Regions from separate parts of the Paenibacillus sp. FSL R5-0470 genome, predicted to be linked through region 3. Evidence: riboswitches for the same ligand, from Rfam matches in the RefSeq annotation. Region 3 holds a riboswitch; each other region holds the start of a gene.
What was found. A riboswitch is a leader RNA that binds a small molecule or an ion and turns the genes downstream of it on or off. The one in region 3 is predicted to bind cyclic di-GMP.
Positions count from the first base shown of each region.

Region 1: linked by a shared signal. The riboswitch ahead of MKY99_RS21210 (thiamine pyrophosphate-binding protein) and the one ahead of MKY99_RS02470 (collagen-binding domain-containing protein) in region 3 are both predicted to bind cyclic di-GMP.
Region 2: linked by a shared signal. The riboswitch ahead of MKY99_RS04825 (glycosyl hydrolase) and the one ahead of MKY99_RS02470 (collagen-binding domain-containing protein) in region 3 are both predicted to bind cyclic di-GMP.

Region 1 covers NZ_CP150238.1:4,778,854-4,789,777, reverse strand. Annotated here, with positions in the region: gene MKY99_RS21240 (ATP-binding protein) at 1-1,161, shown strand, start outside; gene glpK (glycerol kinase GlpK) at 1,280-2,773, shown strand; gene MKY99_RS21230 (DNA-binding protein) at 2,788-3,003, shown strand; gene MKY99_RS21225 (3-oxoacyl-[acyl-carrier-protein] synthase III C-terminal domain-containing protein) at 3,074-4,066, opposite strand; gene MKY99_RS21220 (hypothetical protein) at 4,118-4,468, opposite strand; gene MKY99_RS21215 (carboxymuconolactone decarboxylase family protein) at 4,508-4,876, opposite strand; gene MKY99_RS21210 (thiamine pyrophosphate-binding protein) at 4,887-6,530, opposite strand; cyclic di-GMP riboswitch class I at 6,649-6,744, opposite strand; gene MKY99_RS21205 (HAMP domain-containing methyl-accepting chemotaxis protein) at 6,935-8,185, opposite strand; gene MKY99_RS21200 (YafY family protein) at 8,308-9,264, opposite strand; gene MKY99_RS21195 (SDR family NAD(P)-dependent oxidoreductase) at 9,417-10,271, shown strand; gene serA (phosphoglycerate dehydrogenase) at 10,344-10,924, opposite strand, start outside.
Region 2 covers NZ_CP150238.1:1,105,049-1,115,972, forward strand. Annotated here, with positions in the region: gene MKY99_RS04810 (glycosyltransferase) at 1-435, shown strand, start outside; gene MKY99_RS04815 (UDP-glucose/GDP-mannose dehydrogenase family protein) at 440-1,780, shown strand; gene MKY99_RS04820 (sugar phosphate nucleotidyltransferase) at 2,427-3,800, shown strand; cyclic di-GMP riboswitch class I at 3,937-4,016, shown strand; gene MKY99_RS04825 (glycosyl hydrolase) at 4,029-5,579, shown strand; gene MKY99_RS04830 (glycosyl hydrolase) at 5,733-7,253, shown strand; gene MKY99_RS04835 (discoidin domain-containing protein) at 7,305-10,010, shown strand; gene MKY99_RS04840 (GNAT family N-acetyltransferase) at 10,175-10,924, opposite strand, start outside.
Region 3 covers NZ_CP150238.1:554,394-565,317, forward strand. Annotated here, with positions in the region: gene MKY99_RS02435 (N-acetylmuramoyl-L-alanine amidase) at 1-195, shown strand, start outside; gene MKY99_RS02440 (hypothetical protein) at 289-519, shown strand; gene MKY99_RS02445 (hypothetical protein) at 699-854, shown strand; gene MKY99_RS02450 (sporulation protein YjcZ) at 885-986, shown strand; gene MKY99_RS02455 (NAD(P)H-dependent oxidoreductase) at 1,462-2,004, shown strand; gene MKY99_RS02460 (helix-turn-helix domain-containing protein) at 2,069-2,443, opposite strand; gene MKY99_RS02465 (hypothetical protein) at 2,889-3,281, opposite strand; cyclic di-GMP riboswitch class I at 3,773-3,863, shown strand; gene MKY99_RS02470 (collagen-binding domain-containing protein) at 3,974-6,022, shown strand; gene MKY99_RS02475 (alpha/beta hydrolase) at 6,195-7,130, shown strand; gene MKY99_RS02480 (NusG domain II-containing protein) at 7,861-8,250, shown strand; gene MKY99_RS02485 (Gx transporter family protein) at 8,234-8,791, shown strand; gene MKY99_RS02490 (ATP-binding cassette domain-containing protein) at 8,821-9,675, shown strand; gene MKY99_RS02495 (ATP-binding cassette domain-containing protein) at 9,666-10,571, shown strand; gene MKY99_RS02500 (energy-coupling factor transporter transmembrane component T) at 10,564-10,924, shown strand, end outside.

The DNA of each region.
Region 1 (10,924 bases), 2.6 Mb from region 3:
CTGACGCTGGTCACAAGTGACGAGATTGGCCAATTGGCGACTTCCTTCAACCATATGGCTGAGGAGTTGGAAGAGAATATTCGCAGTCTGCACCATGAGAAGGGTCATCTATCCAGTGTATTACGCAGCATGAGTGATGCTGTAATCACCTTTGACATCGAAGGCCAGATTATTCTGACCAATCCGCACGGTCAATCGCTACTTGAGAGCTGGAGCGATTTAGAGTGGGAACAAGAGAGTGACATTGAACCTCATACGGAAACGGCTGAGATTAATGTTCCACCTCCCCTGCGTCCTTTATTTTTGAGCACGTTGAAGCAAGGCGGCGATGAGCGTTCTAATGTACATGTCCGGCAGGGCGTGTGGTCCGTCCATATGGCACCTTTATATTCTGAGGGTAGCATTCGTGGAGTGGTTGCTGTTCTGCGTGATGTGACTGAAGAAGTACGACTCGAAAAAATGCGCCGTGACTTCGTGGCAAACGTCTCTCATGAGATTCGGACGCCATTATCGATGATGCAAGGTTATAGTGAGGCTTTACTTGACGGCATGGCTTCTTCACCAGAGGAAAGCAGTGAACTGATTCAAGTCATTCATGATGAATCGCTCCGTATGGGACGTCTTGTAAAGGATCTGCTCGACCTTGCGCGAATGGAAGCTGGACATACGGATATGTTGAAGGCAGAAGTAGATGTGAACGAACTGCTGGAACGAGTGTATCGCAAATTTTCCGTACGTGCAAAAGAGCGTGATATTCATCTGCAGCTAAATAAAGAGAGCGATGTCCTTGTTCTTAAGGCAGCGGATGAAGATAAGCTTGAGCAGGTCTTAACCAATTTGCTCGATAATGCTTTTCGTCATACGCAGGGTGGCAAGAAGATCACAGTTCATACAGGAACTTGTGTCTTAGAAGGGCGTCGCTATTTTGAAATTAAAATTCAGGATGAAGGCGTCGGCATTCCGCAGGAAGATCTGCCTTATATATTTGATCGTTTCTACAAAGCCGATAAGGCACGTGTACGGGGAGAATCAGGTGGAACGGGACTCGGGCTTGCGATTGTTAAAAATATTGTTGAGTCGCATCACGGAACCATTTCAGCTTCCAGTAAGTTGGGCGAAAGTACAACCTTTACCCTGAGACTTCCTGTCGAAAAACAGTAATTCCAAACACAATGTGTGATAGCGCCTCTGACAGCAGAGGTGCTTTTTGTTGAAACAAACACATTAATCTTGTTCATCGTGGAACATATCTCATTGTTTATGCTTGGGAGGCCATCAAATGATTTTATCTTTAGACCAAGGGACTACCAGTTCACGAGCCATAGTGTTCGATGAGGACGCTAGAATCGTCTCACAAGGGCAATATGAGGTTAAACAATCTTTCCCACACCCTGGCTGGGTGGAGCATGACCCAGAGCAAATTTGGGCGTCACAGCTTGCAGCTGCAAGAGATGCGATTACTCAGGGCGGGATAACGCCTCAGGAAATATATTCCATTGGAATTACAAATCAGAGGGAAACGGCCCTGATCTGGGATAGAGCAACAGGCAAGCCGATTTATCCTGCGATTGTGTGGCAGGACAGACGTACTGCAGAGCTGTGTGAAGAGATCAAGAGTAAGGGGTTAGAGGGACTCATTGCTAGCAAGACGGGACTCGTTGTGGATGCTTATTTTTCTGCAACAAAATTCTCCTGGATTCTTGATCATGTAGAAGGCGCACGAGAGCGGGCGAATAATGGCGAGCTACTAGCTGGGACAGTAGACAGCTGGCTAATCTGGAAGCTTACTGGCGGGGCTGTACATGCTACTGATGTAACTAATGCATCGCGTACGATGCTATATAATCTACATGAGCGCTGCTGGGACGAAGAGCTAATGAAGGAGCTTCGTGTACCACGCTCCATCCTGCCAGAAGTGAGGATGTCCGGTAGTGAATTTGGAGCAGCAGACGCGCAGTGGTTCGGGACAGAAATACCTATTCACTCTGTATTGGGGGATCAACAAGCTGCTTTGTTTGGACATACTTGTCTTGAACCCGGCAGTGCCAAAAACACATATGGAACTGGATGCTTTATTCTGATGAATACAGGTACAGAAGCTGTAGTCTCCAGTCATGGGTTGTTGACTACTGTAGCTTGGGGAATGGGGGATGAACTCTATTATGCACTCGAGGGCAGTGTGTTTGTAGCTGGAGCGGCTGTACAATGGCTTCAGGAGGGGTTAGGACTCATAACGGAGCCGGCATGCTCGGAAGACAAAGCACGGGAAGTAGAGGACAGTGAAGGGGTTGTCGTCGTACCTGCTTTTACTGGACTAGGTGCCCCTTATTGGGATATGTATGCACGTGGAGCAGTTTTCGGTCTAACTAGAGGAACCACCTCGGGGCATTTGGTAAGAGCAACGTTAGAGTCATTAGCATTTCAGTCTAGAGATGTAATTGGGGCGATGGAAAAAGATGCAGGCATGCCATTGACCGGACTTCGTGTAGATGGTGGAGCGGTTCGTAATGATTTGCTGATGCAGTTCCAGTCTGATATCCTCGGTAGTGAAGTTACTCGAACTACATATGCGGAGACGACTGCGCTGGGAGCAGCACTTCTGGCTGGATTAACCTCAGGAGTCTGGACAAGAGAGCAGCTAGAAAGCTTTAACAAAGCTGAGAGGGTCTTTTCACCTGTAATGGGTATAGAAGAGAGTGAAAGACGTTACAACGCCTGGAAAGACGCTGTAGCGCGTACCATGGGCTGGGAAAAACATGAAAGATATCAGTGATCAGGGAGATGCATATGTCTATGTTTAATGGAACAGAATCTGATCTACCGAGTGGACTATCTAAGCCTGCACTTAGAGCACTTCATGGTGCTGGGTATACACAGATTCACCAAATCAGTATGCTCACTGAGTCAGAGCTTCTGCAGCTCCATGGGATGGGACCAAAAGGGATTGATGTACTACGGCGTGCGCTCACTGAAAAGGGGTTATCCTTTGCCAGCGAGTCCTAAAGAACAGATCAACCTAAAAAGCGGCAAGCTAAGGATACTCCTTGGCCTGCCGCTTTTTAGGTTGTAACGCTTAATATTCAATAACAAATGCTACGTTTTGCCATCCAGCGCCCACTGTCCAGAACAGAACTTTATCTCCGCGTTCGATCTTTCCTGTAGTAATAGCTTTGTGTAGAGCGATAAACGGGCTACTGGTTGAGGTGTATCCGAATTCATCACCTATGTAAACCGCAACCTCACGATCAATACCCACTTTTTCACAAACACCAACGATATTAGGCAGTGAAAGCTGTGAGAAACAGGCCGCTTTAATAGATTCAGGCGCTATGTTGTTATCAGATAGAAGCGTGCGAATCGATTCAGAAGCAGCATCTACGCAAATGGAATCATCAAATGGAATGAATTTCACATTGAATTCTCCAGCCGCGACGCCTTTTCTACCCAGATTAGCCAAGCCTTCAGCCGGGAACATGGAGTTGCCATAAACGCATGTGTCTGTTTGATAGACAGAATCAATGAAGCCTACCGCATTATCATCGCGCACAAGAAGGACTGCCGCAGCTGCATCACCGAAGTTAGCATAATAGACAGGATCATTCTTATCTGCATGAGGTGCTACATAATCGGATCCGATGACCAAAGCACGTTTAATTCTAGGATTGGCTTGCATTTGACGGCTCACCTGTTCTACGGAAGCAGTCATACCTGCACAGTTAGCGTTGCTATCTATACAAATTGTATGGGATGCGCCGTTAATTAAACGGTGAATCATTAAAGAGTTAGTAGGAAAGATATATTCAGGAGTTTGACTTGCATAGGCAATAAGATCGATATCAGCGCCAGTGAGACCATTTTTATCCAACACATTACTGGCAGCCTCAAAAGCCATCGTAAGAGAATTTTCTTCCTCATTCTTAATGCTATAGCGCGTATCACGACCTAAAGTGGTCAGTAGACCTCGGATATCAATACCCTTTTCGTCAAAATGCTTAATAAAAAAGTCGTTACCAACTTTATTATTAGGATGATAGATATCAATGTCTTGAATACGAATTCCGGTCATATGAATGAATCCTCCTGAAAAACTCTATAGTTTTTTTAGTTATAAGAAGAATTAAGCTGTAACGGTGGAAATGATCTCGATGTTATCTAGTCCTGCTTTACGACCCAGACGAGCAAGCTGCATTTTAAGAATTGGGTTATTCTCAAGGGTTAGATTTACTTTTACAAATCCATCATTCTTAAACATTACGAAGCAACCTTCCAAAAGAGGTACAACATCAGGTGCAGTTACGTTTAGCTTTCTGCAGTCGATTTGTAATTCATAGTCTGCTGGAGTGATAGGATTAATAGTTTGTTGATAAGCTTGGATAGATTTCAGACCATCTTCTTCAGAAAATGTTCCTTCCAGCTCAATATTGATCACTTTTTTAGTAGTGTCTGTCTTTAAAATAAACTGTCCCACGTTAACATCTCTCCCGATATTTTAATTTACTGAAAATAGTTACTTTATTTCTTCAATCGTTTCGAGAAGAATATTAAAAGCGGTGATGATTCTAGGTGCCCCTATAGCGGGTACTAAGTGTAATAGAATACCCTTGAGTTGTTCTACAGTAACACCCACACGAAGAGCCATGACATAATGAACACCCAATTGATCAAACTGACCCATCGAAATCAGGGCAGAGATAACTGCGATTTCCTTCCAGTCAGCTTCGATTGTGTTGCGTTGAAAAATATCGCCGTAGGCATTCCCCATAATAAATTCAGCCAAATCGGGGAAATGTTCTTTAATCGGAGCCAGTGCTTTAGCTCCGTAGTCTCCTGAGAGATTCGTGAAGTGGTTCAGACCACTGTTTACATTGTCTTTCATAAGTGACCTCCTAATTTAGGTTCAAAGTACGGTGAGCAGTCGGAGGGACCTCATCACGGTCTGTTAGCAATTCAATGACGGCAACACGGTTGATGGCAACAGCGTCCTTGATGGCTGTTTCGAACTCCTCCGCGGTCTCACATTTGTAACCCTTAGCGCCTAGTGATTCTGCGAATTTCACTGCATCCATAGGGACTTCGTAGATAGTTCCGTCAATACGTCCTGTAGTTTTTTCCATACCTTTTAGAGCCATATCTAGCTGTTTATTATTCACAACAATGAATATGACAGGAATATCCTTGCAGACAGCAGCGTTAATCTCTGCGCCTAGCATCATAAAGCAGCCGTCTCCTGTAATGCAGAAGATCGTTTCTTCTGGAGCAGCAACCTTTGCACCAATCGCCATCCCGATGGAATTACCCATGCAAGCAAAGTAAGCATCGAAAACAAAACTGCCCGGTTTCTTAACCTTGTACCATTTCGCAGCATGGAAACCGTGACTTCCATCATCAACAAAGACTGTGCTGTTATAAGGAATCAAATCACTCATCGTACTCAAGACCGATGCAAGTGAAAGGTTTGGTAAAATCGGAGGCTCTTCGGTATAATCAGAATTTGTCGGTGCTTCGCGTTTTGTGATGTTGTTCGTGTCAATATTATTGAGATAGTAAACTAGATTGTCGCGTAGATCTCCAGTCACTGGAATCGTTTTAGAGAACAATATTTTTCCGACAAAAGTCGGATCGCTATCAAACTGAATTAATGTTGCAGGATGATTTTCCCTTTTAAGATTACAAATAGTCATATCACTTAAACGTGACCCGAGAACGATAAATAGATCACTTTGATTCAGCAAGTCATCCCCATGGGTACAACCGCCTACTCCAATTGGACCGTGATAGAGTGGATGATCCCAAGCTATAGCCCCTTTACCACCTGGAGATGTAACTACAGGAATATTAAATGTTTCCGCTAATTGAATTAGCTCACTATGTGCTCCTGAGCGGTTAACGCCTTTACCCGCGATAATTATTGGATTCTTAGAGTTATTTATAGCATCAAGTACACGGTCGATATTAGCATGGCTAACCAGTGATTCGCGTTCAGGGATTACAATATTACATTCCTCTAGCAATTCCGTTTGTACATCAAAGGGAATACAAAGGTGAACTGGACCACGATTACCGCTCAAAGCAATGGATATGGCATGATTAAAGATTGTGTTAAAGTGATCTCCACGTTCAATAAGCTTGCTATATAAGGTGGCAGGTCTAAACATATCAGCTAAATCAGCTAGAAAAGAAGTAGAGTCCTGACATTGGGGAATTCCAAGCTCTTTAATAGATTGATGGCCAGTAATAAATAGGACAGGTAGGTTGTTAGCCTTAGCATGTGCTGCTGCAGTTAATAGGTTTGTTCCACCAGGACCTGAAGTACCAAAAGCTACACCTAGTTTTCCAGTTTTAAGCGCATACCCGGCTGCTTCGAAGCCGGAACTGGACTCATGTCTCCCAGGAATAAATTCAATACCGTAATCTACCATTTTAAGAACAATAGGACAAATGGATTTCCCAATAATACCAAAGGAATGGGTAACACCTAGGTTCCGTAGTGCTTCCGACATGTAATCTGCGACTGTCTTCAAAAAATACACCTCACAAGTTGATTGTTATTTTAAAATCAAACATTAGAAAACCTGTGCTCTGAATTAGGGCACAGGTTGGTGGCATAAATCGCCATAGAGACTGAACAATTGTTCAGTCGTCTTGGTTTTCTGCAACCTGGCAGTCATGGCCTCTGATTAAAAATGAGGCTGTAGATCCATGGTTTTGCGTCATCCTCTTTCGAAGATTTTGCCAATATTAATTTTAAAATTTATAAGAAGAATTTTCCTTTACAATATATTCCTAGAGTACCTTTGTCAATATATTTTCGCAAATTAACTCGAATTTTGACGAAAGTCTTGTCCAACCTATGAAATAATAGATATAAAAAAACTCCCCCTAAGTCAAAACTTAAGAGGAGTTTTTGGACTTGTTTATATGATTTGCAAGTGACTTAAAACTTGAAAATATGGATAGTCTTCTGTAGATTAAACACAGCCTGTGTCATTTTCTCAGTTTCTTCAGCGACGGACTGCAGGGCATTAATTTGTTCATTCATAGCGGCGGATACTTCCTCGGTGCCGGCAGCGGTTTGCTGTGTGATTGCAGAGATGTTCTCTATTGCACTTGAGATTTTCAAGGCACTTTCCAACATCAGATCACTTTCAGCAGAGAAGGAAGAGATTTGCTCGGTAATATACTGCACACTTTGCACAATTTGAGCAAAGATATGAGCAGATTGAGTGATCATCTCATTCTGTACCTGTACGACTTCTTCGTTGATAGCGATATTGTCAATCGCTTGTTTGATATCAGTTTCGATGCTCCGAACTAAGCCAAAGACTTCCTTCGTTGAAGCCGTTGATTCTTCGGCAAGTTTACGAACCTCCTGTGCGACTACAGCAAATCCTCGACCATGCTCCCCGGCGCGTGCTGCTTCGATGGAGGCATTCAGCGATAAGAGGTTGGTCTGCTCAGCGATCTCTGTGATGGTTTTTGTAATCATCGTAATTCCGCGAGCATTATGAGACAGGGCTTCGATAGTATCAGCTACTTTTTGAGTAGCCTGGATGTTTTTGCGCATGCCTTCAGCTTGAGTATCAACGGACTGCCGTCCTTGTTCAACTAGTTCTAATGTATGTATTGAACGTCTGTTCATTTCTTTCGTTGAGTTCGTATAATTGGATACTTTATTCTCAATATCTTTAATGGATTCTGTCATTTCAGCGATATCCGTAGATATTTCATTTGCACCAAGAGCTAGCTCGTTAGACGAAGAGGCTACCTGTGCCATGACAATTTTCAAATTCTGATTCTTATCTTCGATTCCACGGCTTGCATCCATAACTTGACGAGTGATTTGTGATGCTTCTGTCAAAATCTTCTTGAGCTTGTCAATCATAGTATTAAAGGAACGACTTACGTCCCCCATAGACCCGTTCTCATCGGCTCTACTAGTAAAATCCCCTTTTGAAATACTATGAGATACATTCGCGATGTCATCAAAAGAAGATGTAAGCGTTCTCTCGATAAAGCGGGCCACGGGGAAAGTTAGAGCAGCAAGAACTACGATTAGAACAATACCCAAAATAATGTTGCCTAAGATCATAAAAGTAACTAAAACAGGAATGGCAAATAGTGCGGCAACGAGGTAACATCCGGCAACAATTCTTTGTTTTAACGGAAGTTTATGCATCCAGTTCATTGGTATAATGTCCTCCTTATTAATATTATGTATTGGTGTTATTATATGGGATTTAAAGGTGATTGGTCTATAGTAAGAACTGACATAAATCTTCTTTTCGGAGTAGTTCTTTAGATTTCGTGTCAAAAATCCTCATAAATAGCGGAAATTTTTGCGATAGCAGACTTTACCATCTCTAAAAGTTCTTGCGGTGAAAGTACAATAACCGAGGGACTAAAAGAAAGGATTATCCGGCAGGCCGACTCGATCGTATTAAATTCGGCATCTACGTTCACCCACTTTGCATTGCTTGTTGGCTCTATCAATTGGACAGAGACAAATCTTTCTCGCTGTAATTCTTTTAAGACAGATGTTCTAACCCTTAGCTTTACTTGATACTTTGGCAGTGCTGCTTTAAAGGCCGTGGTGGACTCTTCCCAGTACTGTTTTAAATCAAAGTCATCAGGTCTTTTAAACCACTCATGAGTCTCCTCAACGTTAACTAATCTGGACACACGAAAGGTCCGTAGTTCTTCTTTGCTTTTGGCTACGAGATACCATACTCCGCGTTTTGCAACTAACCCAAGAGGTTCAATGAAACGGACCGTTGTCTCGTTGCTCCGGAGATAAGTGATTTTTACTTTACGGTCCTCCCAGAGTGCTCTCTGCAGTACAGAAAGGAACGGATAAGTCTCATCCGAAGGATGCCAACTGGCGCCATCAATATGAACACGCTCGCTTAGGTAATTTGCTGGGTTACTAAGTCGATGTGAGGATGCAGCCTCTAGTTTGAGAAGAGCGGAAGAGTAGTCGTCTTGTATCCCCAGATCCTTCATTATAGATGCGTCAGCGGACAGAAGCAGTGAACCAATCTCTTGTGGCTTCATTCCCGTTAGGGAGGTTCGGTACCCTTCAGTTAGCATCCAGCCTCCTTCACGACCACGTTCAGCTAAAATGGGTATTCCTGCAGTACTTAATGCTTCCATATCACGAAACACAGTTCGTTCTGATACCTCGAGTGTTTGGGCCAATTCTCTAGAAGTCATTTTTCCACGATTTTGCAACAGAAGTAATATTGATAACAAACGGTCGGCTCTCATTAGGCTATTGTACCTCCTCGAATTATTGATTAGACGATCACCATTAATCATTTCTGAATTATGATTATATTATATATGTCAGTTGATGTCATATATACGGGCTATACTTATAAAACGTAAGGAATGTTCACAGAATATTGAAATCCGAATTCATGTGGAAAGGGTTGAGGGCTATGATATTGAAAGGGAAAGTCGCATTGGTTACCGGGAGCAGCAGAGGTGCTGGGAGAGGGATCGCTTTAGAATTAGCAAGAAGAGGTGCTTTTGTCTATATTACAGGGAGGACCACAGATGTATCCGTCACAGAGCATATTAAGGGGAGCATAGATAGCGTACTTAGAGAAATAAAAGAAAGTGGAGGTTCTGGTGCGGTAATACGATGTGACCATACGAAGGATCAAGAAACAGAAGCAGTGATCCGTCAGATCGCTGAAGAGCAGGGGCGGCTCGATATCTTAGTTAACAACGTGTGGGGAGGCAATGATTTAGCTATCGAGCAGAAGCCTTTTTGGGAGCTACCTACAGCTCATTGGGACAATATGTTTAATGCCGGTGTGAGAGCACAGATGATCACAAATTATTACGCAATTCCCTTCATGCGCAAGGCAAAAACTGGTGGTCTAATTATCCATACAACCTTCTGGGATCATTATAAATATTTAGGCAACTTTTATTATGATCTTTCTAAAAATGCACTTTTACGTATGGCTTTCGGATTGTCGAAGGAATTAAAGGATGACGGCATTGCGGTTATTCCACTTTCACCTGGATGGATGAGAACAGAAGCGGTTCTAGAAGCCATGAATACAGATGAGGAACATTGGCAAGAAGTTGAGGAACTGAAAATGAGTGAATCGACGACATATATTGGTCGAGCAGTGACTGCACTAGCCGCTGATCCAGAGGTTATGTGTATGTCCGGTGAGCCGCAGCTGGTTGGAAAGCTTGCTGAAAAGTATGGTTTTACTGATATTGATGGAAGGATAATCCCTTCGTTCATAATATAGGAAGAAAGAGAATCGTAAAATATAAGAAAGGCCACTCCAGTACATTCTGGAATGGCCTTTCTATATTATAGATTAAAGAAGGATGATTTCTTCAGCGGTGTTAATTTCTGGTAAACCAGCGAGTTTCACAAGAACTTGCTTAGGAACGGCTTTGTCAACGGTCAGCAGCATGATTGCAGCGCCCCCAACAATTTTACGTCCCACTTGCATGGAAGCGATGTTTACATCGTTCTCACCAAGCAATGTACCCACGAGTCCGATAATCCCTACTTTGTCGTTATGGGATACAAAGATTTGATGACCTTCAGGAGCAATATCAACTGGGAACTTATTCACTTGAACAATCCGTTCTCCATAACCTTGCAGCAGGGTGCCGGCAACAAGATACTCTTGGTCACGATCAGCTTTTAGAGTAACAGTAATAAGGTTGGTAAAGCCTTTAGTTTTAGAAGCTTTAGTTATTACTACGTTCACGTCGCGTGTTTTCGCTAAATGCATGGAGTTTACGATATTAACGTCCTCTGCAAAGTGGCGGGAGAGCACACCTTTTACAATGTAGCGGGTTAGTGGTTGGGTATCTACATCCGAAAGATCACCAGCGTATTCAACATGGATCTCACGGATAGCAGCAGCTGCAATTTGGGTAACAAAGC
Region 2 (10,924 bases), 550 kb from region 3:
GGACTTAAGCTTTATATCGTAGGGGATGGACCAGATCGCAAGCGTCTCGAAGGCATGGCTAAGGATAATGTATCGTTTCTGGGCCGGCTAGAAGATGAGCAAGTGACTGGAATGATGGCACAGTGTAGAGCGTTCATTTTTCCAGGAGAAGAGGACTTTGGAATTACACCGCTGGAAGCGAACGCTGCAGGAAGACCGGTAATTGCTTATCAAGCAGGTGGGGCACTGGATACTATTATTCCTTATGTAAATGGTGTGTTCTTTCAGCATCAAGAAGTGGAGGATCTGCTTAAGGCTATTAATGAGGTAGAGTCCTACGCTTGGGATATCGATCAAATCATGGAGCATGCACGTAAATTCGATGAGCAGGCGTTTATGGTTAAGTTCAAGCAGTATGTTGAGCAGGCCTACGTCAATTTTCTAAAAGGAGGATGATTGTATGAAGCTGACAGTAATCGGTACTGGGTATGTGGGTCTTGTATCTGGCGTGTGCTTTGCACTGGGCGGACATCATGTCATCTGTGTGGATAAGGACGAGGAAAAGATTAAGAAGCTGAAACAGATGGAATCGCCCATCTATGAGCCGGGAATCGAGGAACTGATTGAACTGAATCTTCGTGAGGAACGGTTATCTTTTTCTGCAGATCTTCAGGATTCGGTGCGGCATTCAGATATTATCATTCTTGCTGTAGGTACGCCATCGCTGCCTAATGGTGAAGCTGACTTAACTTACATTGAGGGTGCAGCTGCTGAAATCGCTAAAGCGATGGACGGGCACAAAATTATAATGACTAAATCTACAGTTCCCGTAGGGACAAATGAGAAAATCTCCAAAATGCTCTCTAAGTTTACCCATCATTCTTTTGATATCGTGTCTGCTCCCGAGTTTTTACGTGAAGGGTCAGCGATTCGCGATACCCTCCATCCCGACAGAATTGTCATTGGTCTTGATAATCCAGAGCTGGAACCAACCATGCGCGAGCTTCATAAGGGTTTCACTGAAAATGTATTTGTAACAGATATACGCAGTGCTGAAATGATCAAATATGCTTCAAATGCATTTTTGGCCACGAAGATCTCCTTTATTAACGAGATCGCCAATATTTGTGAAAAAGTGGGAGCTGATGTAACCGAGGTAGCACAAGGAATGGGTATGGACCAAAGAATCGGGTCATCCTTCCTGCAGGCTGGTATCGGTTATGGAGGCTCCTGTTTCCCGAAAGACACTAATGCGCTCATTCAAATTGCGGGCAACGTCGATTACGAATTCAAATTATTGAAATCTGTAGTCGAAGTGAACAAGGGACAACGGTTTATGATCATCTCCAAGCTGCATGAATCACTTGGCAGCCTGCGCGGTTCGACGATTGGGATATGGGGGCTTGCTTTCAAGCCTAATACTGATGATGTCCGCGAAGCTCCCGCCAGAGAGATTGTTGAGGCACTGGTGGCTGAGGGGGCAACAGTCAAACTATATGATCCAATCGCAGCTACAAATTTCAGGCAGCAATATGATCATCCGCAGCTTCGCTGGTGCAATCTTCCAGAGGAAGCGGCTGAGGGCAGCGATGCCGTATGCCTGCTTACCGATTGGAGCCTACTCAAGGACATTGATCTGCATCAGCTGGCGAAAAGCATGCGTAATGGGGTGCTGATCGATGGACGCAATGTGTATTCCAAGGAGCAAATCGAGGGTACCGGCCTCGTTTATCATTCTGTCGGCCGCCCGCAGATGGGTGGATTGAGCGGTTATTCTGCTAGTGTGGCTGGAGCGGTTTAATCTAAGTTATATTGATTGAACTTGTGTTTTTTCTATTTAGGGATGAGCCGTGACTCCAGAGAATGTTTGGACTTCCAGCCGCTGTTGTCTGCAGATTTCCTGATTTTAACCGCTGATAGCGGTAGAAATCCGCAGACAAAGGCGGACGCTATCGCTCTTACAGTTCCAAAATTCCCCTCCGCCACTTCGTTCCCTTATTTTAAGGTTCTAAGCAATTTATAAAGTTAGGTACTCTGATTATATACCGCAGTAGCAGATAGTCTTGCGCTTGTAGTTGCACTTGCGTTAGCTGCTGCCTCCCCCGGAGCAGAAGCGAATCTTTAGAAAAACGTGCTTGCTTCCGGCTGGTACAGCCCGGTACGCACGGATCAAGTATTAAGAAGAAGTTGGTTAGGTTAAGAACGGAAAGGGAATTTGGAACTGTAGAAACGGAGTGTTCGCCTTTATCCTCGGATTTCTACCGCGAGAAGCGGTTCAATCAGGAAATCTGAGGATAACAGCGATCGGAAGTCCAAAATCCCTTGGAGTGGTTTCTACCTAACAAATTTTTTTAGTGCATCCGCTCGAAATAAGGCTAAGCGGAAGCTGACGTTTTGATTACAATTCAAATATGCTCGATTTCCATAATTCAAGGAGGGTTCATTCTATGAAAATGGTACTTCTATCAGGCGGTTCAGGTAAACGGTTATGGCCGTTGTCCAACGACTCACGTTCAAAGCAATTTCTAAAGGTACTTGAAAGCCCTCAAGGTGAACCAGAATCCATGGTACAACGTGTCTGGAGACAGCTGGAGGAAGCAGGGATGGCAGAATCATCTTATCTGGCCACCGGCCGCGGCCAAGTAGAAATGATACAAAGCCAACTGGGAAGTCATGTGCCGATTATCGTTGAACCGGAGCGTCGGGATACTTTTCCGGCTATCGCCTTAACAGCTACCTATCTTTATTCAGTGGCAGGTGTTTCTCCAGCGGAAACGGTAGCAATATTGCCTGTTGACCCTTATGTAGAAGCATCCTTTTTCGATACCATAGCTATGCTTGAGGGGACCATGCTGGAAAGTGGAGCAAATCTGGCACTAATGGGTGTTGTTCCTGAACATGCCTCAGAGAAATACGGATATATTATTCCTACCACCGAAGAGGCGGGGGGAAATGGTTTTATGAAGGTGAGTCACTTTCAAGAGAAACCAGACCGTATACAAGCAGAACAGCTCATCGAGCAAAATGCATTGTGGAATTGTGGAGTGTTTGCCTTCCGCTTAGGGTACTTGTTAGATATTTTGCAGCGTAAAGGGTTGCCTTTAGGATATGAAGAATTGCAGAAGCAGTATAAGCTATTGTCTTCCATCAGCTTTGATTATGAAGTGGTGGAGAAAGAAGAACATATTGTGGTGCAGCCGTATGATGGATTCTGGAAGGACCTTGGAACGTGGAATACGCTGACAGAGGAAATGAGCAGCAAGCATGTAGGAAAAGGTTTTGTAACGGTGGATTCTGAGGGGACTTGCTTGATTAATGAGCTGGATATTCCGATTACGGTAATTGGTGCGAAGGATCTGATCATTGCGGCTAGCCCGGATGGGATTCTAGTTACCCATAAAGCTGAGAGCCCACGGATTAAAGAAGTGCTGAAGACCTTTGAACAAAGACCGATGTACGAGGAACGCCGCTGGGGCCATTACAAAGTTATTGATTATGTGAAATATGATGAAGGCAATGAAGTGCTGACCAAACGGATTTTTATATCCGAGGGGAATAATATCAGCTATCAATTACATCGCAAGCGTAGTGAAATTTGGACAATCGTCAGCGGCGAAGCAAGTATTGTGCTGAATGAGAAAAAACATAATGTGAAGGCTGGGGACGTAGTACGTATACCGGAAGGAACGAAGCACGCGATCCTTGCTTTGACGGATGTCGAGTTTATAGAGGTACAGACGGGTTCTGAATTAGTAGAAGAAGATAACATTCGTATTACTTTAGACTGGAATGATATAGAACTACAACAATTCATTTCATAGGTCTAACCTATCTATTTAACCAATCCATAATTTCTTGAAACAGGTAAATTGACTCAATTATCAAAAAAAGTCATAAAAACACTAAATATATCATTAATTGTCGTCGATACTTACGGTAAGAGAGATTATTTCTCTTAAATTGAAAAGGCAAACCTATCGAAAGGTAGGGACGCAAAGCTATAGGGCCTTCGAAAGAGTGGCAGCCTGGCTACCGAAAGGGAGATTATTTTGAAAGCTTACCGTACGTATCGATTATTTGGCGCATTTCTGTCACTCGTCTTGTTTCTGACTGCACTTCCGCTTACTGTTGGAATTTCGCCGTCTGTTGTCATAGCTGCTTCAAATTCTGGAACGCCAGTTACCCCAGGAGCCTCACTTGAAGCCGTAAAGCTGCTTAACTATTTTTACTCGATCTCAGGAAAAGGTATTATTGCTGGTCAACATGACTATTTAGAAAGTCCAGATGAAATTAACAATATGCTGAAGGGAACCAGCGGACAATATGCCGCTCTTCACGGTTATGAACTGGGCGCGATCAGCGGTCAGTCAGAAGGAACGATGGCCTGGCAGCGTCAAAATGTGGTGAACAGCGCCATCAACTGGAATAAAGCGGGCGGGATCGTAGCTATGACTTTTCATGCTAACCTGCCGGGCACCTCTTATGACTGGGATAATGTAAAAAAAACACTTAGTCAGAATGAGTTCGATAGTTACGTTACACCGGGTACCAAGCAATATAACAATCTGATCGCTGAACTTGATAAGGTGGCAGTCTCCCTAAAAAGCTTGCGCGATGCCAATGTTCCGGTGCTTTGGAGACCCTATCATGAAATGAACGGGAACTGGTTCTGGTGGGGGAAGAAAAATAACTTTTCTAAACTTTGGAATATTATGTATGACCGTTTTGTTAACGTTCATAAATTAAATAATTTGTTATGGGTATGGAGTCCGAATGCTCCCAATGTTTGGTCAGATCCTTATGCGCTAACTTATCCAGGTGCTGATAAAGTAGATATTCTGGCAGCAGATATATACGAAAATGATTACCAGCAAAAATACTATGACAGCTTGTTGAGTCTAGCCGCAGGCAAACCGATTGCGATCGGGGAGAATGGTGAAATGCCTAATCTGGAGAAGCTTCAGCAATCACAAAGTAAATGGACGTATATGATGAGCTGGGGAAAAATGCTTTACGAGAATAACAGTGCAGATACAATTAAAACATTTATGAATAGCAACTATACCCTGACCAGAGATAAATTAAATACTGGTCTGGCACCGACACCTAGCGCTGCACCAGCGCCGGCACCTCCCGAAGAAGAGGGTGAGGCAGCCATTCCTCTTGCGAAGGGGCTTGCAGGAGAATATTACAACAACATACAGCTATCGGGAACAGCAGCTCTTACTAGAACTGATGCAATTATCGATTTCAATTGGCGGCAAGGATCGCCGGATGCCGCCCTTGGGATTGATCGTTTCTCCATACGTTGGAGCGGTAAAATTAAGCCATTATATGATGAGCAATATACATTTTACACTACCTCAGATGATGGCATCCGTGTGTGGGTGAATGGGCAATCCGTGATTGATAGTTGGACTAAGCAAAGTGGTACTGAGCGTAAGGGTAATATAACGCTGAAGGCTGGCCAGCTATATGATATCAAGGTGGAGTATTACGAAAATGAAGGCGATGCGAGAGTCCGCTTGATGTGGGAAAGTGCTAGTCAAGCTAAAGAGACAGTTCCAGCAAGTGCACTTTATCTTCCGGATGTCTCCTGATTGATGAAAATTAAAGGTCGATCCTTAGTGGCTCTGCGTTATTGCAGAGCTACTAAGCTATAGTCCTCATTAGGTCAGAAGACGATTGTCCGATAACAGGTATGTTTGTTTAGCACCTGTGGAGGCAGTACAGCTACCGAAAGGAGGATTTATTTGCGTAAATATTATAAGCAAAACAGATTGTTGTTTACTATATTACCGGTGTTTATTATTTTTTCCTTGCTGCCTTTGGGAGAGGTTAAGAGTCTTCCGAAGGCTATGAGTGTTTCTTCCGCTCTTCCTCTGGCTATACCAAGCAATCCATCAGCTTCTGAAGAAGCCAAGCAACTGCTGAGTAATTTGGTGAATCTACGTGGCAAAGGAATCCTGTCTGGCCAGCATGATTATCTAGAAAGTCCAGATGAACTGGTTCATAAGCTGAAGAATACATCGGGACAAAATGCCGTTCTACATGGTTATGAATTGGGGGCAATTAATAATCAACCCGAAGGGACGATCGCAGAACAGCGACAAGCTGTTATAGACAGTGCAATGGAGTGGCATCAAGAGGGTGGCATTGTAGCCATGACATTCCATCAGAGTTTGCCGGGGACTTCTCCGGAATGGTCCAATGTAAACAGAAGTCTCAGTCAAGAGAAGTTTAATGCTTATGTTACGCCTGGGACGGCTCAGTATAAGAGTCTAATCTCTGATCTAGACGAGATCGCTGGCTATTTGGGACAGCTGCGTGATGCCGGAGTTCCAGTCTTATGGCGACCTTACCATGAAATGAACGGCGGTTGGTTTTGGTGGGGGAAAAAGGACAATTTTTCAGCGCTTTGGAATATTGTCTATGATCGTTTTGTAAACACACATCAACTGAATAATCTACTGTGGGTGTGGAATCCAAATGCGCCGAATGAATGGGCAGATCCTTATGCTGCATATTATCCGGGTGCGGATAAACTCGATGTTCTGGCTGCGGATATCTACAATAACGATTATAAGCAGTCCTACTATGAGGATCTGCTCGCACTTGCTGAAGGTAAACCTATCGGAATCGGGGAGAGCGGACAGCTGCCGAACCCGGAAGTATTAACCGAGAAACAAAATAAATGGGTCTATATGATGACCTGGGGAAAATTACTGACAGAAAATAATACGCTACAGTCAATTAAAAGCTTTATGAATGACTCGTTTATAGTATCGAGAGAGGATTACGTTCTCACAACAGGAGGCCCTTCGATAGCACCGGTAATCCCGGTAACCCCAGCGGGTTTAACTGGAGAATACTATAACAATACTGATTTAGAGGGAGAAGCGGTACTTATCCGCGATGATCGTAAGATTGATTTTAATTGGCATGGCGGGTCACCTGCACAGGAGATAGATGAAGATCATTTTTCTGTTCGCTGGAAAGGGAAGCTCAAACCCAAATTCAGTGAAAAATATACGATTTCGGCATCCTCTGATGATGGAGTCCGTGTCTGGATTGACGGAAAGCTGATCATCGATAATTGGAAAAATCAAAGTGCAACCCTTCATAAAGGAAGTATCCCGCTCACAGCCGGAACACTTTATGATATCCAAATTGAATATTATGAGAATGAAGGAGATGCTAATCTTCGCTTGCTGTGGGAGAGTTCCAGCCAGAAGCAGCAGGTGATTCCACAAGGGGCATTGTTCCTTCCTTAATCTAATGAAATGATAGGGTTAGACATTCCGGAAGAAAGAGAGGACCTATGGATGGGAATAACGAGGAGAATATCTAATAGAAAAAATAGGATAACTGCAAACAAACCATTACTGTTATTACTGAAATTCACCGCATTAACCGTCTTGTTTCTGTTGTCTGTCTCTGTTTTCGGAACGAATAAGACGAACGATTATAAGGTAGGTGCCAATATACCAAGATTAGCTACAGGAAGTGATGTTGCAGCAGAAATACCGGATGGTACTGTGATCTGGAATCTGGGACAACATGATGGCTCAGCAGCTGAGTTCGCTACGAGTGGCACTTCTGGCAGTAAGAAGGTATTTAATGTTCCTTCTTCAGCGCTCAAATCATCGGCTCTTCAGAACTTGCCTGCAGGCTTGAATGGAAAGACCCAGCCGGAATTAACGATCACCTATCAGCTAAATAAGATTCCGGAGAATGGGGTCTTATTTAGCGTAGGAATTCTGGATGCTTACAAATCCGTGCCACAAATGAGTGTGTTTTCCAATCATCAATTGTCAGGGATCATTCAAATTGCGGGCGTATCGGGTACAGAAAGTGAATATAGCTTTCAAAAATCCTATGAATTATACATTCCCAAGGAGCAATTGAAGCTGGGAACGAACGAATTGAAGCTGCAAACGGTTCGCTGTTTATATTGCAGTGACAAAGAAGACGAATATTCCTGGTGGACTTGGGATAATCTCCGTTTAGAATCTCTTAACGCTCCAATTTCCGAGCCTATTCATGGCAGCTATACACTGACCGGAACAGTAGTGAATAATAAGCAGTTTTACTTTGATGAAGGTGCGGTTACGCACTTGCCTTATGTTATCAAATGGCTAGGGATGGCTTATAGCGGCAATGTGATGCGTACCAGCTGTGCCAGTGATGTCGGGAGATCCTGCTCAGATATGCTGGAATATTACAAGGTATTGAAGGATTACAACATGCAGGCGGTTGCTCTGTATTTGCATACTGGTGATATTAAGCTTAAGGCAGATGGATCGTTGCCTGCTGATGCGGAGAAAAAGCTGACAGATTATTTTGAACAATATAGCCCTTATTTTCAATATTATGAGGTAGATAATGAGCCAGGGTTATTCAATCGTTCTAAGGCAGTTAATTTGGCGATTGCGGACTGGTTGAATAAAAAAGGTAAGCAAATCGCGCCCCATTTACAAACTGTTGCTCCGGGCTGGGCGTATTGGCCGAGCTACAGTGAAGATTCCTGTGGTAATCAGAAGGGAACCGGGAAGGAATGTGGAGATCCGGATGGCTGGGAACGTGATCCAGAGCAACGTATGGAGCTGGAGAAGGTTACGGATTTGACCAATGGACACTCCTACGGCGACTCTTATATTTTTAGTAATGGAGGAAGCTTTACTGAGAATTTGAAGACCTTCACTGGCGCAGACAATGGACTCGGCAAAAAAATGCTGACCACTGAATTTGGTACCTCGGACAGCCATGTGGATGCCTACCAATACGGGGCAACGGAGCGGACAGCGGCTGTATTCGACCGGATCATGCGTGCGCATATTGGTTATGCGGATATGTTTGTGCAGCATGCTGCTTTTTTTAAGGATTTCAGTCTATTCAAATACGGGTTTAATTTAGAAGAGCATGATCCGGCGACCACAGAGATTTATTATACAAAAGAAAATGAGGATTCACGTGTCAGCATCATGAGAAGGCTCAGTCTTGCCTATGCTACACATGGAGCTCCATTAACTTACCAAGTTGCAAATAAAGATGTGTTAGCCGACAAGCTGGTATATGTTCGGGCCGTGGATACTTCTACATTGAAGCCTCTTGCTGGAAGCGGGGCGACTTCAAATAAGGTACTGGTTAATTTCGTTAACTTTGAGTCTACTCCACAGACCGTGAGTGTAAATGTGACTATGCCGAAAAACGGGGTGTACGAAGGGGAACGTTTTGGAAACGGGGATACGTATGAAAAAGCAAGAAGTTATGTAACAGGCAAAAAGGCTACTCCCACGTTAACCTTTACGGAGACACTTGCTCCAGGAGAGGCTGTACAGTATATTTTGCAGCCTTCCTCTGAAGTAAAGCCGTTGGCCCCTAAAGGATTCAAAGCCGCAGCAACAAAAGGTTTAGCTGTAAAATTAAATTGGTTGGAGGCACCAGGAGCAAGCTATGAACTGCTTCGCGCTGAAGGTAGCGGCGGGGAAATGAAGGTGGTAGCCACCGATGTGAAGCTTACAGAATATACGGATCATAATTTACGTGAAGGGACGTTATATACCTACGCGGTAAGGGTATCCGGCTCTAATTTACTGTCCGATAAAGTTCAGATTACAGCCACCGGACTGGTTCCTCTGGATCGTACTAAATGGAAGGTATCCTCAAATGTGAATACGGCAGCATCAGCTCCGAGTCTGGCCATCGATGGGGATCGGCGCACGCGCTGGGATACGGGGAAACATCAGGCCTCCGGAGAGTATTTTCAGATTGATCTGGGTGAAGCACATGAAATTGAAAGAATAGATTTGGACAGCACGCTTTCACCTTTTGATTATCCAAGAGACTATGTAGTTTATATTTCTGACGATGCTCAAAACTGGAACAAACTCACGTCTGGAAAAGGTACGAAAGAGCTTACTAAGATATCCTTTTCTAAAGTAAAGACGAGGTATATCAAAATTGTACAGACCGGATCCGGCGGGAATTATTGGTCCATTCAAGAGCTGCAGGTGTATTCCAGAGAATAAGGGTATCATTTGAATTTATATAATCATTTATAGCGCATACTAAATAACCTGCAAAATACACCAAGTAGCTCACGGCAGAGACACCATGCGGAATTAAGAGCATCGTACAATAAACGGAAGCCGTCCTTAAAAGGACGGCTTCCGTTTATTCTTGTTTAAATCCGTTAAATGAAACGAAGTCCAGACATATACGGCAAAGGAATAGCATCGGAATCCTCTGATCTCGCTGGATCAAAGAGCAGCGAGATCAGCTCCTTGTCGTCCTGCACGGACGACAAGTCGAGGCCCTTGCGGCAGCTTTCGGTCTGCCGCAATAGCGCTTCCCGGTCTGCGATGCAGACCGTCCCGCTGTTCGCGCCGCCGCTTAAGCTGGCGCCGGCGTCCCGCAGGAGCGCGAGCAAGCCGCGCTCCTGCCACGGCACAGGCACTTGCAGCGTGCCAACGCCGCCGCACAAGGCCGCCTTGGCCAGCAATGCCGCTACCACGCTCGGCTGGCCGGCCCATTCCACCGCCGTCGCCGTGTTCGGCGCTGGCACGTCCGCCTCCGCGGGCACAGCCACCGCGGCGAACCCCTCGATGCTGCCGTCCCGAACGGCTACGAGTGTGCGCTGGGCTAAGCCCATCACACCCGCGTAAGCCTCGGTCCCCAGCAGCAGCGCCAGCTCACCCGGACTATATACATGTCCGGCTTCGCGTTCATTGAGCAGCCGGTAGACGGCGAAGAAGTCGCCCGGCTGCATTGGCCGCAGCATCCATTCTTCTCCTGCTGCGGCTGCAAGAGCCTGAGCTGAGCTTGCGTTCAGCTCGGCAAATTGCGTACCTCCGAACGGTACGCACCCAGCTCGGGTGTATAGCGAACGATCACCCGAGACAAAAATCAGCGCTGCCTCGGCCTCGGCAGCGTGACTCTGGCA
Region 3 (10,924 bases):
GCTGCCAAACTCAAAAAAGATGTGGTTATCCAAGCAATCATTGATAGCCATGTGATCGGGATTGCAAAGTACCTAGGGCTGAAAAAGAAGGAAACAGCGAATCAGGGCAACAATGACAATAAAGTGGTAGTACTCGTAAACGGCAAGAAAGAGCAAGTAAGACAGTTAACCTTACAATGTGAACTGGAAAGTTAATTTGTCGAGCCGGAAGTTTTGGGCGCTGCTGGCCGTTACCGGCGTAACCTCTTATCATAAAATAAAGTAATACGAGCGAGGGGGAGTTTCCTGATGGATGCTTATTGCAGCTGCTTGCGCTACATGAATAGAAGAGTGCGGATTCTGACTAAAGATGGTAGACAGCACGTAGGCGTAATTACAAATGTGGACAGAAATAATGTTTACTTAAGAACGGAACATAACGGATCTGTGCACACTTCAGCTTTTTTTGGTAATCCTTTTGCTACAAATGACATCTTAACCTTGAGTTTGTTCACTCTGCTGGCTATAGCCCTTATTTAAAAAAATCATAAAACCGGGAAAAACCGCCCACTGGCTTCGGCTGGTGGGTATTTTTTTGTTTTTTACGAAATGTCGGATCCCGCAACAGGCCTACTATTTTCGTTTCTTTTTTACCCAAGCACCGATACAAATCCCGCATATCTTAGTTTTGTATCCAATTAAAAAGGAGGAATTGACAAATGGGCGAAGTACGTGGAGAACGTTGTTGCGGCGTTGGTGAACGTGAACGTGAACGTGAACCTGAACGTTTTGTTGGTGGAGCCTTTACATCCACAGGGGCAATCTTAGTGCTCTTTATCCTACTGGTCATCATTACAAAAGCTTGTATATTTTAAATTGTATTCAATTACAAAGGAGGAGTTAAAATGGGCGAATTCGCAGGAGGATATGGTGGCTTTACTTCTACCGCCGCAATTCTGGTTCTGTTTATCTTGTTGGTAATCATCTCTAAGACTTTGTTTATTTAAGTTTCAAACCTCCCAATATAGCTGCACCTTATTAAATCCGCCAGTACTCATGCTGGTGGATTTTTTTCATACATAATCAAAGACGCACCCTGTCAACCTTAAGTGGTAGTCGAGTATCCCAAATGGATTATGTTGAAATTATGCGGAAGTACCGTACCCTGCCAGTAATGGTGGGGTATTTCTTTGCGTTCAGGCAAATTTTTTTATCAGTGATATAGAGTTCATACACATAACGTTACATCCGTCTAACCTTTACTCAAGTAAAATGGCGGAATGACACAGTCTCTCTTGTGTGATATTTGGTGTACACCGAAGACGAGATTCGCCCCGAAGACTATACATCAATCATACGTGCAGGCAGGTTGCAGTGCTTACCTTTAGGTAAGTACGTGAACTAAAAGTGCATACTTACGCGATGGCATGGTGGGAGGTATACTCAAGTCCTAAATCTGATTCAAACATGGAGGATACACCATTGAAAACACTTATTGTCGTCACGCACCCAAACATCGAAACATCCGTCGTTAATAAACGCTGGATCGAAGAACTCCGTAAATATCCAGACAAATATACGGTGCACGAGCTGTACAAAGCCTATCCCGATGAAAAAATCAACGTGGAAAAGGAACAACAACTGATTGAAGCGCATGATAAGCTCGTCTTACAATTCCCTGTCTACTGGTTTAGTAGTCCACCTCTGCTTAAAAAGTGGTTGGACGAAGTATTTACTTACGGATGGGCATATGGTTCGAAGAGTGATAAATTAAGAAATCGAAAAATCGCATTAGCTGTAACTGCCGGAGGAAGTGCAAAAGACTTTAGTGAAGAAGGTAAACTCGGCTACGGGCTTGACCGTATTTTATCTCCCTTTGACACGACTTTTTTGTACTGCAACGCTGATTATCGTTCCTTCTATGCCATTTATGGCACGGAATCTGAGACGGTAGGAAGTACGGATTACTTAAAGAAATTGGATATCAGTTCGCAAGGCTATGTTGAATTTATCGAAAATATGTAATTAGATTTGAAGCAAAAAGCAGCATTTTCATTAATGGAAATGCTGCTTTTGTCATAAGTTGTCGTTAAATCGTAAAAGGTATGGTTATCTCTTGCGCGGCTGGAACGAAGTTTTTCTCTCCCCAAGTGCACATCATATCCAGCACCGGAATAAGCGATTGGCCCTTCTCGGTCAAGGAATACTCAACTTTAGGGGGAATCTGGGGGAATTCCTCGCGCCTGACGAGACAGTCGGCTTCCAGTTCTTTCAACATAACGCTTAATGTCTTAAAAGGTATTGTACCGATACCCCGTTGCAGTTCATTGAACCGCACGATCTTGTTTTCAGAGAGATAGTAGAGAATAGTCATTTTATATTTACCACTAATAATAGACAAGGTGTAGCCAAAGCTAGTGTCCTTCTGTTGAATGCCAGGCGGTATACAGATTTCATCACTCATGGGCTATTACCCTCCTTCAGAAAATATTCAACGAAAAGGCAAACGCCTGTTGTCGCTCTGTACTCAGGTCCCGACTTTATTATGTTTTACAACCTGCTATCAAGTCATCCTGTGAGAACGAATTCACTATATCATTTTGAAACAATTTGTTCAAAGCACTCGTGGCTAACTATCAATCGGTCGATTTTCTCTGTCGGCGAAGCGGGCCTCTTTGGTTGGAAATCAAAAGTACCAAGCGGATAGCCTAAGCGACGAATTGAAGTTTTTAATGTAATTTTCATGTGAGCATCATCTTATTTTCAGGTTCAAGGTATATATTGAAGACACCAAACACCCCCCAGTGTTTTGTGGTATAAATCTCTCAGGTCTTGCCAACTCCCATGGTAAGGCCTATTTTTTTGTTCGCTAATTAAATGGGGGAGGGGGGGGCAACTTCTTCGCTACTTCACTTAATCTGATATTGCTCTTCATAGCTCTTAAAAGATGAAATATCCAGACCGAGATATCTGCGCATATGAATGGCAGCTTGGGCAGCGACAATGTCGTTTAACAGCAGCATTCGTTCATGGTATCCACGACATATAAATTTGGCTTCTATCCCCGTGTTAAGTTTGTTCTGCTCATAAACCTTGATTCCCCGTTTTCTCATCTCTGAACGAACATCTCTTAGATCTGTTGTAGCAACTGCTGCGGCTGTTTCAAGAACCTCCAGATAGGGGGTGGGTGTTCGTAAATGTGCAGATAGAATGGCGGAGTCCCGTTCGAAAGCTGATAAAATCATCGGAAGCAATAAATAAGATTTCACCAGCATGTTGTCCCTGCTTTCAGCTCTATTCATGAATATCATCACCTCTAATGGGAACGTATATTCGTATTCTACCCCGATATTCCAAAAATAATCAATGGTATTTCTAAACAGCTAGTCCAATGTGATTGAATTCACAACTAAATTAGAAAGAATAAAATATATTAAAATTGTAATAATAAAAAATAATGCTTCAGACTTATATAAAGGGAGAATTAGGATGAATGAGGAAGGAAGTCTCCGCCGTGGAATGGTATTTGGTTTGATTCTAAGTATTCCATTATGGATAGCGATATTAGGCTATATAAAGTTACTTTAAAATTGAAGGAAAACCTTTGTGTGAAGCGCCTTTAGGCGCTTTTTTTGTGCTTGCTTACGCGTATGAATATCAAAAGGAATTGATTGACAATTGTGGGGATGGAGCGCTAAACTATTATTAGTTCAAAAGTATTAAAAGTCATAGACTATTATTTAATAGGATGCTTAAAATGCTAGTTCTAATCTGCAAGTCAATACATATATTATCATGATAATAGCAAACCGCCTGAAAGGGTGGGACGCAAAGTCCAGGAGTCTAAAGTGTCTTAAATGCGCTATGACCGTCCGACTGCCATGAGAAGGGAATTCCACTTCTTTTTTGGCGGTCTTTTTTGTTGTTAGGTCTTTTAGAGTTTCTGGTAATTATTCTGATTAAATATAAATCATAGATTTAGGAGGTGTGCTTTTTGAAAAGAAGAATGAAACCGCTGCTAGCACTAATATTAGCGGGGATTTTGATAGTAGGTAGTGGTCTTTCTGGAGGTCATTTGGTAAATGCGGCTGGGGAGGTGCTTCCCTATACTCCTACACCTGTGTTAGGTATTGCAGGGAATTTTAATACTTTTATTTTTGGGGATTTCAAACAATTTAATGATCAGGTTCATGGGCGCCTTGCGGCCAAAGGTAATATTACTTTGCAGAATTACGGCGTATCCAAGGATAATCCAGGCGGAGATGTTCTTATCGCTGGTAATGACATCAGTTTTACTAATGGGACTGTTCATGGAGCATCCGTTTATGGTGGTGTTTTTTCCAGCAACGGTGTAGATCTTAAAGAACCAGCGAGAAAAGGGACTCCTATTGATTTTGATGCTGAAGAGCAATTTCTTATTGGACGTTCTAATGAATTCTCTTCGCTTGCTACAATAGGAACTTTCAAAAAGGAATATGGGAAAATAACGATTGATGCTCCGGAACCATTTAACGTTCTTAATCTTAGTGCTGCCGATTTCGCTGGTGCTAATGGCTTACAGTTTAATATTGCAAATAGCGCCACAGTTATCATTAACGTTAGCGGAAGTTCAGTTAACATTCCAAGCTTTCAAATCTGGGGAGGTAGCCCTAACAAGGTATTATTTAATTTTTATGAAGCTAGCACTGTTGACATTGGAAGTTTAACAATAGAAGGAACTATCCTAGCTCCGCTTGCAAAAGTAACTTATAATTCCGGTGAACTGCATGGGACGCTGATTGCAAAGGGATTTGCTGGTGGGGTGCAGATGCATTGGTATCCATATGGAGGGGAAGAACCACCTCCGACACCAACGCCGACCGTGGCACCAACACCGACACCAACCGTAACACCAACACCGACGCCGACCGTGACGCCAACACCAACGCCGACCGTGACGCCAACGCCAACGCCGACCGTGACGCCAACACCAACGCCGACCGTGACGCCAACACCGACGCCGACCGTGACGCCAACACCGACGCCGACCGTGACACCAACACCGACGCCGACCGTGACGCCTACGCCGTGCGTGACACCGACACCGAAGCCAACACACACACCAAAGCCAACACCGACACCGAAGCCGACACACACACCAAAGCCAACACCGACACCGAAGCCAACGCACACACCAAAGCCAACACCGACACCGAAGCCAACGCACACACCAAAGCCAACACACACACCAAAACCAACACCAACGCCGATCGTGACGCCAACACCAACGCCGACCGTGACGCCAACACCAACGCCGACCGTGACGCCAACACCAACGCCGACCGTGACGCCAACACCAACGCCGATCGTGACACCAACACCAACGCCGACCGTGACGCCAACACCAACGCCGACCGTGACGCCAACACCAACGCCGACCGTGACACCAACACCAACGCCGACCGTGACGCCAACACCAACGCCGACCGTGACACCAACGCCGACACCGTCGCCGGAAGTAACGCCAACACCGACACCGTCGTCGGAAGTGACGCCAACACCGACACCGTCGTCGGAAGTGACGCCAACACCGACATCGTCGTCGGAAGTAACACCAACACCGATACCGTCGTCAGAAGTAACGCCAACACCGACGCCGTCGTCAGAAGTAACGCCAACACCGACGCCAACGCCGGAGCCTCCTGTGTTCCCGACACCAACACCATCATTTGTAATTGGTACTATCGTTGTTAATGATGATCCTGTGCCGCTGGGTCCTGTAGCTTCGTCGACTCCAGCACCAGTACCAACACCAACACCGTCGAGCAATACAGAGGTACTTGTTGATGAGGAGGAGATTCCATTAGGACCAGTATTGACAGTAACACCAACGCCGTCACCAGAGGATATTGCTGTAGTGGATGATACAATCCCGCTAGGTAATCCACCTGTGGATGAACTTCCAAAAACGGGAGAATCAAGTTCAGTCCCTTATTATGTAACTGGTCTAGGTTTTGCACTTATTGGATTGCTAATGAGAAATAGATTCTCGAGCAAGAAATAATAAACGGTGATTGTAGCTTGAATACAAGTTATGCCGTGAAGAATAGTAAAGCCGCTTTCGGGACATATTCCGAGGGCGGTTTTCTTTTGTTATGATTGTTATATTTTGGCGCATTCTAAGTAGATGTTATACTGATTTACAACGGATATGAGGAAAGGACGGGGAAGATGAATTGGTATGGTTCTTCATTAGCGCTGTCATCGTCATAGGAGCTCTGATCTATGCGGGCTTTTTCTTTTATGGAATTGCTATTAAACGAGCACCGAAGGAATTCCTGAGTAATAATCGTGATTTGAAGGTTGATCCCCCGGTTGCCGGGGCTTCTTGGGGTGAGGGGAAGGATTGGATCTCCAGTCAGAGCTTTGAGAATGTGGAGATTACATCTGAGGACGGGCTACAACTAAGAGGGTACTTGCTCCTTTCGGATCGTGCTGAAGGTCGTACGGCGATTCTAGCTCATGGTTATTCTGGAAAAGGGAAGGATATGGGGGCGTACGCCAAAATCTATTACGAGAGAATGGGCTTTAATATCCTGATTCCCGATGCCAGGGGACATGGGGAAAGCGCTGGGAATTATATTGGTTTTGGATGGCATGAGCGCAAGGATTATTTGCAGTGGATTGAATATATAATAGAAAAGACTGGGCCCAGTGCTCAAGTTGTGCTTCATGGGGTCTCTATGGGTGGTGCTACAGTGCTAATGACCTCAGGTGAAAATCTCCCGCCGCAGGTCAAAGCTATTGTCTCGGACTGTGCTTACAGCTCAGTTAAAGCACAATTAGCCTACCAACTACGGCGTATGTATCGCTTGCCAAGTTTCCCTTTTATTCAAAGTGCGAGTCTAATTACTCGTTTGAAAGCAGGGTATGGTTTTAGTGAAGCATCTGCCTTGAAACAGGTGCGGAAGGCGAAGGTGCCGATTCTATTTATTCATGGGGATGCAGATAACTTTGTACCGTATAGTATGATGAATGAATTGTATGAGGCATGTCAGAGTCCCAAAGAGAAGTTCGTAGTGCCGCAAGCAGGGCATGGGTTAGCTTATGACATGGATAAGACGGGGTATATAAACGTAGTAACAGCTTTTGTGAATCAGTATGTAAATTAGATGCCCTGAACGTAGACAGCGCCCGATATCCGCTAGGTAGCGGTTATCGGGCGCCTATATTTTTCCACACATGGCATGTGTCCTTATGTAAGGTTCGTACAGCCATGCTTTTTCGTTATATTCATCCCCCGCCGTTCGTGAGTAACGGGTGTCTTAATTCCTTGTTATTTCCAGCAGCCGTGTGGCGAGAATAATCCTTCCAATACGACAAAAGCCCTACCTCTCTTTTGCCCTTGCGGCTCCATTGACCGCGCCAGTGTGAATCGGAATGCTATATTTCGAATTTAGTCTCATAAAAAGGAAAGTTTCTGCAAGAAAACATGAAGCCTCTGTGTCCAAATTGCCGAAGTGTAAAATAGTCGGCCTGACATCTTCTTGATGGGGATATTCAATATATCGAAAAACAAATACGATATAAATATAACACACTATTGTTTAAAAGGCAAATATAATAATGAATTCCAAGATAAGGGTTGTTTGATATAGAAGGGGAACAAGCAGAGCAAGAGAGAGCGTTTGATTTGAATATATCGTATGCTGGATTATTTGTGGATTAATTCGGAAAAGCTAGAAAGCCAGAGTAAATGGGGCTGTGGGGGTTATTTTGCGTGCCTATTTTGTGAACTGGTCTCTAAAACTTACATTAAACCCCAACATTGATTGAAGGATTGAGGGTAGACCGTTATAATTAATAAGTCTGGATTTTAATTAAAAAATAAGGGAGATTTTTATGAAACGCGCAGATGTGTGGTTGATTTCCATCGTGTTGATTGCTGCGCTCGCTTTTCTCGCACCGAGATGGTTTTCGGACAATGATGATAAAGGTGGGGCCGGTAAAAATCTCGTAGCCAATGTAACGGTGGACGGCGAGTTATTTAAAACGGTAAAGCTTACAAAAGAAGAACAAACCATTGAGGTTCGTACCGAACGTGGCTATAACCTCTTGAAGGTGCATGATTACGGGATTGAAATGTACGATGCCGACTGCCCAGATCAAGTATGCCTAGGTTTTGGTTTTATTACCCTGCCCAAACAGACGATTGTCTGTCTACCGCATAGAGTATTAGTGGAAATCACAAGTGCGTCGGGGGAGGATGATATAGATGCCTATGTCCAGTAGTGAATCTGCAACAGCTTTAAAAAGAACGGTAATTATTGCGATTTTCGCCGCAGTGGCAGTAGTGCTTAGTCTAATAGAAGCGCAGATTCCGTTGTCAGGAATGGGACTGGTGCCGGGTGCTAAACTAGGATTAGCTAACATTATGATTTTGACTTGTATTTACTTTTTACGTGGACGGGACGCATTCCTGCTTGTCATCCTCAAAACGTTGCTTACTGCATTTTTGCTAGGTACTTTTTCAAGCTTACTATTCAGTTTATTTGGTTCGCTGTTTAGCTTTGTTGTAATGTTCGTGTTAATGCTGATTAGTGGCAAAGGCAAGAGTATAAGCTTGATCGGCATTAGTATAGCTGGTGGGATTGCACATAATATCGGTCAGCTGCTGGCAGCTTCTATGGTATTCTCATCCCTTAGTATTTTTTATTATCTTCCCATGCTGCTAATCACTGGAGTAGTAACAGGAATTGCCGTGGGCTATGCAGTCCGTTATTTGGTGGCTTCATTGTCAAAAATATCGTTGTTTGAAGAGTTTTTGGACTGATTAGTCACATCAGCGGAAGGATGACTAACATGAATGAATCATATGAAGGTCAAGAATTAGAGGGAGAAGGACAAGCTATCATCTCTCTGGATGGGGTATCGTTTGGTTATGATCCTGAGCATCCGATTCTTCAAAATATAACGTTATCTATTTCTCAGGGACAATGGGTTAGCTTGGTTGGTCCCAATGGCTGCGGGAAGTCTACGCTAGTTAAGCTACTAAATGCTTTGCTGCCTAAGAGTGCTGGCGAGATTGTGGTTAGTGGTATGCAACTGAGTGAGGAAACGATCGGAAGCATTCGGCAATGCATCGGTATGGTGTTCCAAAATCCAGATAATCAGTTTATTGGAGCCACTGTAGAGGAAGATATCTTATTCGGCCTGGAAGGGCTTTGTTTGTCGTACGCAGAGATGGCTGAGCGGCTACACTCTTATACGACGAGGCTGGGAATAAATCATCTGCTGTCCAAACACCCAGGTGAGCTGTCTGGAGGCCAAAAGCAGCGTGTCGCTATCGCCTCCATTCTTGCTATGGAACCAGGCATCGTCATTTTTGACGAGGCCTCTTCTATGTTGGATGAAGGAAGCAGAAATGATCTTCTTGGTATTTTGCAAGATATGCGAGCGGAAGGAAAGTATACGATCCTTATGATTACGCATGATGCAGATGAGATTTTGGCATCGGATCGGGTGCTTGCGCTGCATGGAGGTGGTTTAGCTGCTGATGTTACACCGGCGGAGCTGTTCCGGGACGAGGAGCTTCTGCAAAAATGCCATCTGTGTGAGCCGTATCCTTGGCGTCTTACACGTGAGCTGCAGAATCAGGGCATCCATGTGGATGTTCCCGCCAGTGAAAAGGAGCTTATAGACACGTTATGGCCATAGAATTACAGCAAGTAAGTTATTCCTATGCTGACCGAAGCCTATGGAAGCTGACGGCGCTCCGCGACATTAACCTCAGTGTTCCAACAGGCTCTATGGTTGGTATTGCTGGAGCGACAGGCTCTGGTAAATCGACACTGCTGCAGTTGTTTAACGGGATACTGAAACCAACGGAGGGGACGGTAAAAGTACTTGATGTAACCATCCAGGCGGGGGAGAAATCACCTAAGCTGATGCCGCTGCGCCGTAGAGTCGGATTGGTATTTCAATTTCCAGAGCAGCAAATGTTTGAAGATACGGTCGAAAAGGATCTTATCTTCGGTCCTCTTAACTTTGGCATGAGCCTCGAAGAGGCAAAGGCACGCGCAAGACAGGCCATGTTGGATATGGGGCTGGATCTGGCGCTGCTAGAGCGGAATCCTTTTAAATTGAGCGGTGGGCAAATGCGTAAGGCAGCTATCGCCTCCGTACTAGCTATGGACCCTGAAGTCATCGTTCTGGATGAACCGACGGCTACGCTTGATCCCATCAGCCGTGCAGAACTAATCCACTTGCTGGAGCGTTTATGCCGTGAGCAGGGGAGAACGATCATCGTCGTCACGCATCGGATGGATGAGTTATTGCCTTACGCGGACAACTGGCTTGTCCTTAAAGAGGGCAGTACGGCATTTCAAGGCAGCGTAAAGGCACTGGCTGATGACCCTTCGATTCTGGAACAGTGTGGCTTGACGGTTCCGCAGTCCCTTCGTTACTGGCGTGCAGTAGCTGATCGCTTTGGTCTTACGGATGAAGCTCCTCGCTTAACGGCAGAGAGCTTAGCAGAGCTAATCGCTTCGCTGCCATCTGGATCAGGCAACTCTAGCGAGCAGCACGAAGGAAAGAGGGATGACCATGAATGAGAAGCTAATCATCGGGCGCAGTATTGAGACCGGTTCATGGGTGCATCAGCTAGATGCTCGTGCCAAAATCACCGGAATGCTATTATACGTAGCTGTTATCCTGCTCTCCCGTTCGTGGATGGCTATGGCGCTGCTGGCTATTTTCTCAATAGCGGTTATGGCTTCCACTCGGATTCCGCTTAAATACTTCCTGAAAGCAGCTAAGCCTTTACGGTATTTAATGCTATTTATCTTTATCGTACAGCTGCTGTCTGTGAAGACGGGTGAGGCGGTGCTGACGCTTGGTTCGTGGTCCATTTATGAGGGAGGGCTAAGATTAGGCGCATTTTCGGTCATCCGCATGTTCTTTCTGA